2 regions of the Mesorhizobium sp. RIZ17 genome follow, and region 1 is predicted to be linked to the other one. Evidence: predicted binding sites of a transcription regulator. Region 1 holds the regulator's gene; the other holds the start of a gene.
The links. Region 1 encodes HrcA, which represses chaperone genes, less so after heat shock. Its sites were predicted from a motif close to GTTAGCACTCNCNNNNNGNGAGTGCTAAC; they were not measured.

Region 1 (3,234 bases):
TCGCTTTCGATGGCGATGCTCCTGGCCGTGAGATGCTTGCGCCATGCGGCGATCTCATCGGCGCTTGCGGCGAAGCAGAGATGTCCCTCGCCGGCCGTGCCATGCGGCGGCACTTTCAGGCGAGCGTCGGGCGCCGGCGGGATCCTCGTCGCCTCGGCGTTGAAGAGAAGCAGCACGCCATTGCCGCAGCGGAAGAAGACATGGCGGCCTTCGACCTTGCCGAGCGCCTCGAGGCCGATGATGTCGCGATAGAAGGCTTCCGCCGCGTGCAGGTCCGTGACGTAGAGGGCGGATTCGAGGATTGCGGAGGGTATCACGAGGCCCCCCTCTCTGCCCTGCCGGGCATCTCCCCCTCAAGGGGGGAGATTAGCTGCGGCCGCGCCGGCACCTCTCCTGCAACATTGGCGATTGGCGAAGGCCGTCGTGACATCCAATCTCCCCCCTTGAGGGGGAGATGGCCGGCAGGCCAGAGAGGGGGGCCCAGGCTCGGCATCCGAAAACCTACGCCACCGCCATCTGCTGCAGGCTCACCAGCCGCGAAATACCCTTCTTCGCCAGGCCCATCAGCGCCGCGAACTGCTCCTCGGAGAAGGGCTCGCCCTCGGCGGTGCCCTGGATCTCGACGATGCCGCCCTTGCCGGTCATGACGAAATTGGCGTCGGTGCCGGCCGAGGAATCCTCAACGTAATCGAGATCGATGACCGGCTGGCCGTCATGGATGCCGCAGGAAATCGCCGCGACATGGTCCTTCAGCACCTTGGCGACGCTCACCATCTGGCGCGCTTCCATCCAGCGCAGGCAATCGTAGAGCGCCACCCAGCCGCCGGTGATCGAGGCCGTGCGGGTGCCGCCATCGGCCTGGATGACGTCGCAGTCGACGGTGATCTGCTGCTCGCCCAGCGCCTGCAGGTCGACCACGGCGCGCAGCGAGCGGCCGATCAGCCGCTGGATCTCCAGCGTGCGGCCGCCCTGCTTGCCGGCGGAGGCCTCGCGCCGCATGCGTTCGCCGGTCGAGCGCGGCAGCATGCCGTATTCGGCCGTCACCCATCCCTTGCCGGAATTGCGCATCCAGGCCGGCACCTTTTCCTCCAGGCTCGCCGTGCACAGCACATGCGTGTCGCCGAACTTCACCAGGCACGAGCCTTCGGCGTGCTTGGAGACGCCGCGCTCGAAGGAGATGGCGCGCATTTCGTCGGCTTGGCGTTTGGAAGGACGCATCGAGGCCTCTTGTCTTTCTTCTTATTTCGGAATCGTGGCCGGCTTGTAGACGCATGCGACGCAAGTCGCAAAGGAAAATGGGGTCGCAAAGGAAAACGGGCCGGTTGACCCCAAACGCAGCACCGTGACCGCAACGCGGCACTGTGACCGCAGCGCGGCACCGGGTTGCGCCGGTGTGGCTTAAGTCTATATCTTTCAACAGGAGGTTTCTCGCCGGTATGAACAAACCAGTCGATCCGACGTCCCAGAGTCCCGGGTTTCAGTCGCCGGTCCTTCAGTCACTCGACATGCGCTCGCGCGATATTTTCCGGCGGATTGTCGATTCCTATCTGCGCGACGGCGAGCCGGTCGGCTCGCGCAGCCTGTCGCGCATCCTGCCCTCCTCGCTGTCGCCCGCCACCATCCGCAACGTGATGAGCGACCTCGAGCATCTCGGCCTGATCTACGCGCCCCATGTTTCCGCCGGGCGGCTGCCGACTCAGACCGGCCTGCGCTTCTTCGTCGACGCCTTCATGGAGCTCGGCGACCTTTCCGACGAGGAGCGCCGCGTCATCGAGGCGCAGGTGCGCGCCTCCGGCTCGGGCGCGACGCTGGAGCATATGCTGACCGAGGCCAGCCAGATGCTGTCCGGCATGTCGCGCGGCGCCGGCCTCGTGCTCGCCTCCAAGAACGAGGTGGCGCTGAAGCACATCGAATTCATCCAGCTCGAGCCCACCAAGGCGCTCGCCGTGCTGGTGTCGCAGAACGGCGATGTCGAGAACCGCGTCGTCGACCTGCCGGCCGGCACCACCGTGTCGCAGCTGCACGAGGCCTCGAATTTCCTCAACGCCCATATCCGCGGCCGAACGCTGGCCGAGGCGCGGGCGGAAATCGCCCGCATCAAGGACGAGACCAGGGCGGCCCTCGACACGCTGTCGCAGGATCTGGTCGAGAAGGGCCTCGCGGTCTGGGCCGGCGCCGAAAGCGGGCTGCCGGCGCGCCTCATCGTGCGCGGCCGCGCCAACCTCCTGGAAAACGTCACCGCCCAGGCGGACATCGAATTGCTTCGCCATCTGTTCGAGGACCTGGAAACCCAGGACGGATTGCTGCAGCTGCTCGACCTCGCCGAGGAAGGGCCGGGCGTGCGCATCTTCATCGGCTCGGAGAACAAGCTGTTTTCGCTGTCCGGCTCGTCGCTGGTCGTCGCCCCCTATCGCGACAAGGACGCCCGCGTCGTCGGCGCGCTTGGCGTCATCGGCCCGACCAGGCTGAACTACGCCCGCATCGTGCCGATGGTCGACTATACGGCACAGCTGATTTCGCGCATGCTGCGCTAGGTGTATCGATATCCAGGTGAGGCCGGCCTGACCTGAATCTCAACGCAGCTGAGGGCGCAAAGGAGAAAAACATGGCGCTGGAATCGCTCAAGGCCCAGATCAGCCTGCTGCTCGAGGAGATGGTCAATCAGCCCGAGGACGAGCACGAGATCCAGGAACAGTTGCGCGAGAAATTGCGGGAGCTGCGCGCCATGGGCCTGCCCTTGCCGGCCGACCTCGTCGAGCTGGAAAAGCGGCTCGACGACGACCTGGATGGCGAAGAGGTGACGGATCGCGAGGCGCCATGAAATCCGTTCGCCCCTCTTTTCAGAACACCCGTCGATCCTAGTTTCCTGACACGGAAATTGACGGGTCGGGCGGTGTTGCCTTGGCTGAGACGCTTTTAGCTTCGTCATCCTATGGCGGAGCAAGGAGCGAAAGCGACGCGGCGCAGACCATAGGATCCATGCCGTGACTTCCAAGCGTTGCAACGGTGCAGAATTCCGCTCCGCTTCGCTCTTCGGGCAAGGTAACGGCATGGATTCCAGGGTCTCCGCGACGGAGCTTCGCTCCTGCTTCGCCCTGGAATGACGACGGCGGGCAGGTGCAAGAAGACGGAGAACAGCATGATGCGGATCGCCGGCCTTGCGGGCCTCGCGCTGGTCCTTGCCACCGGCGCCTTCGCGCAGCAGGCCGATCAACCCTTGCTCAGCGGTGAAAA
Region 2 (3,234 bases), 3.2 Mb from region 1:
ACGATGGTGGTGTTCTCCTTGGAGATCGACACCTTCTTGGCGCGGCCGAGCATGTTGAGGCCGACATTCTCGAGCTTGATGCCGAGGTCTTCCGAGATGACCTGGCCACCGGTGAGGATGGCGATGTCTTCCAGCATGGCCTTGCGGCGGTCACCGAAGCCCGGAGCCTTGACGGCGGCGATCTTCAGGCCACCGCGCAGCTTGTTGACGACCAGCGTGGCGAGGGCCTCGCCTTCGACGTCTTCCGAGATGATGAGCAGCGGCTTCGAGGTCTGAACGACGGCTTCCAGGACCGGCAGCATGGCCTGCAGGTTGGAGAGCTTCTTCTCGTGCAGCAGGATGTAGGCGTCCTCCAGATCGGCGACCATCTTGTCGGCGTTGGTGACGAAGTAGGGCGAGAGGTAGCCGCGGTCGAACTGCATGCCTTCGACGACTTCCAGCTCGGTCTCCGCGGTCTTGGCTTCCTCGACGGTGATGACGCCCTCGTTGCCGACCTTCTGCATCGCTTCCGCGATCATCTTGCCGACCGACTCGTCGCCATTGGCCGAGATCGTGCCGACCTGGGCGACTTCCTCGGAGGTCTTGATCTTCTTGGCGGCCTTGCCGAGAGCGACGACGACTTCGGCGACGGCGAGATCGATGCCGCGCTTGAGGTCCATCGGGTTCATGCCGGCGGCAACGGCCTTGTTGCCTTCCTGCACGATCGCCTGGGCGAGAACGGTCGCGGTGGTCGTGCCGTCGCCGGCGATGTCGTTGGTCTTCGAAGCGACTTCGCGGACCATCTGCGCGCCCATGTTCTCGAACTTGTCCTCAAGCTCGATCTCCTTGGCGACGGTGACGCCGTCCTTGGTGATGCGCGGGGCGCCGAACGACTTGTCGATGACGACGTTGCGGCCCTTGGGGCCGAGCGTGACCTTCACCGCGTCGGCGAGGATGTTGACGCCGCGCAGCATGCGCTCACGAGCATCGCGGGAGAATTTTACGTCTTTTGCAGCCATTGTTTAGCTCCTGACAGGGACTCGGGAAGAGCCCGAAAATTCAGTTGATGGAGAGGCCGATGATCAGCCGATGATGCCCATGATGTCGGATTCCTTCATGATCAGAAGGTCTTCGCCATTGAGCTTGACTTCAGTGCCCGACCACTTGCCGAACAGGATGCGGTCGCCGGCCTTGACGTCCAGCGGCACGAGCTTGCCGTTTTCGTCGCGAGCGCCGGAGCCGACGGCGATGATCTCGCCTTCCTGCGGCTTCTCCTTCGCCGTATCCGGGATGATGATCCCGCCGGCGGTCTTGGATTCGGATTCAACCCGGCGAACGACCACGCGGTCATGAAGCGGGCGGAACTTGGACTTTGCCATGTTTTCTTCCTCGAATGAGAACGGTGAGAACTGTTCCTCCATCCGGCGAGGCCGCCGGACATCGGTTAGCACTCACTAAAGGCGAGTGCTAACGTGGCGCTGAGATAGGCTGGCGTCTTGCCGGAGTCAAGGCGCGCGCTAGAGGCAAGCGGCGCGAAATTTTTCGCGCGTGGAACGCCAGCCCGAAAAGCGACGGGTGTCGCGAGGCGCCGACGAGCAATCTCATCCGTTAGTCCCGGCGCTTCGGCGACCGCAGCGCCAGCAACGGGCAGCGTTCGGCGAGCCCGTATGTGCCGGTCGAGGCAATGCCGACATCGCTGAAATACGCCTCGGCCTCTTGGACAAGAGCCGCCACCGGCGCGAAACTGTAGATGGCCGGCGAGTTCCGGTAGACGTCGATGGTTCCGATGACGGGCAGTTCCCAGCCGGTTCGAGCCGAGAGCTCCTCACGGTCAGGAAACATCCTGTCGAATTGTTCGAGGATTCTCCTCACCGGCATGATGTAGTCGGGCGCGGCGCCGATTGCGGTCATCGCCACGCGCCATTTGAGCTCGTGGAAGGTCGCGACGCCGCCGCTCAGCGCCAGGGCGCGGACATCCTTCGCGTCGTCCGGGATTTCGGGGCAAGCATAAAGCCTGATGCCGGCGCGCCCGTCGTCTTTCAGCGCACGCGCGATCGACGCAAACAGTGCACGCCTGAACTCGGCGGCGCCGATGACCGAGAGACATCCATCGCCGATCAGCGCATCGACGCTTCCGCCGGGAAATGGCAGGTCGAACCAATCGCCTTGCACCGCCTTGCGCGTATCGGTATCGCCTGGCCAGATGCCGGCGATCATGTCGGCGGACTCGTCGACCGCCGTCATCCTGGCGCCAAGCCCGGCGAGCTCGGGCGTCACGCCGAACATCACGACATGCGACCGGGCGAGCTCGAGCTCACGGTCGTAGGTTTCGACCACCTCCGCCGGCGGCCGCAGAGGTGAGCCGAGCAGCTGCCAATGTTGACGAATTGCATTCCAATGCTCCGTCATGCAAATCCCACCCCGGCAACGCGTTGTATTCGACCGAATAATCGACGACGCTTGATAAGCCAAGGGGGCGGGCATGGCGCGCATCGCGGTGATCACGCATGAGTTTGACGGGTTTGAACGACGTCGCGGGCCGTTGTTGCGCCGCGACAGCCCATACATGCTCTTCGATCTGCTGGAGGAGTTGAAGCGCCGGGGGCATTCCGTGCGCGTTCTTACGGGCACTTCGGCCAAGCCGGAGGCGGATATCGCGGTACTGCATGTCGACGCGACTGTTACGCCACCTGAATATGTCGAATACGCGCGCGCCTTTCCCTTCTGCCTCAACATCGCCGCCCCCGACATCTCGAAGCGACGCGTCAGCGGCGCGGTGATCGATAGGGACCACGGCTGGCGAGGCCCTGTCATCGTCAAGAGCAGCCTCAACAATCTGGGTACGCGAGAACAGACGCTCAACCGGAGATCGCGGCGCGCCGGCAGGCCGGAGCCATTTCCCGATGCCAAGCTGCTTGATCGCTACAGCATCCACAGCTCGCTTGCGGATGTTCCGCCGGCGGTGTTCGATCGCAAGGACCTCGTGGTGGAGAAGTTCGTTCCCGAGCCCGAGCCGGACGGCTTTGGCGCCCGCTTCTGGCTGTTTTGCGGAGAACACGAGCGCTGTACCCGGCATGTCTCGCCACAAAACCTGGTCAAAGGCGACGATACGATCCGACGAGAGCCGGTTCCGGTTCCCGACGAGCTTCGCGCGCTGCGGCGCGAGCTCGGCTTCGACTACGGCAAATTCGATTTCGTCATGCATGAAGGCAAGGCCTTTCTGCTTGACGCCAACAAGACGCCCGGCCGCGTCCG

Region 2: groES (co-chaperone GroES) is a predicted target of HrcA. The motif match lies at 1,423-1,451, and genes of this name have one in related genera.

Annotation. Positions count from the first base shown of each region.
Region 1 is NZ_CP147861.1:1,831,280-1,834,513, forward strand. Features, by position in the region: gene WDX12_RS09090 (VOC family protein) at 1-317, opposite strand, end outside; gene rph (ribonuclease PH) at 502-1,218, opposite strand; gene hrcA (heat-inducible transcriptional repressor HrcA) at 1,437-2,534, shown strand; gene WDX12_RS09105 (hypothetical protein) at 2,606-2,821, shown strand; gene WDX12_RS09110 (PQQ-dependent sugar dehydrogenase) at 3,140-3,234, shown strand, end outside.
Region 2 is NZ_CP147861.1:4,990,013-4,993,246, forward strand. Features, by position in the region: gene groL (chaperonin GroEL) at 1-998, opposite strand, end outside; gene groES (co-chaperone GroES) at 1,062-1,358, opposite strand; gene WDX12_RS24270 (class I SAM-dependent methyltransferase) at 1,588-2,472, opposite strand; gene WDX12_RS24275 (hypothetical protein) at 2,462-3,234, shown strand, end outside.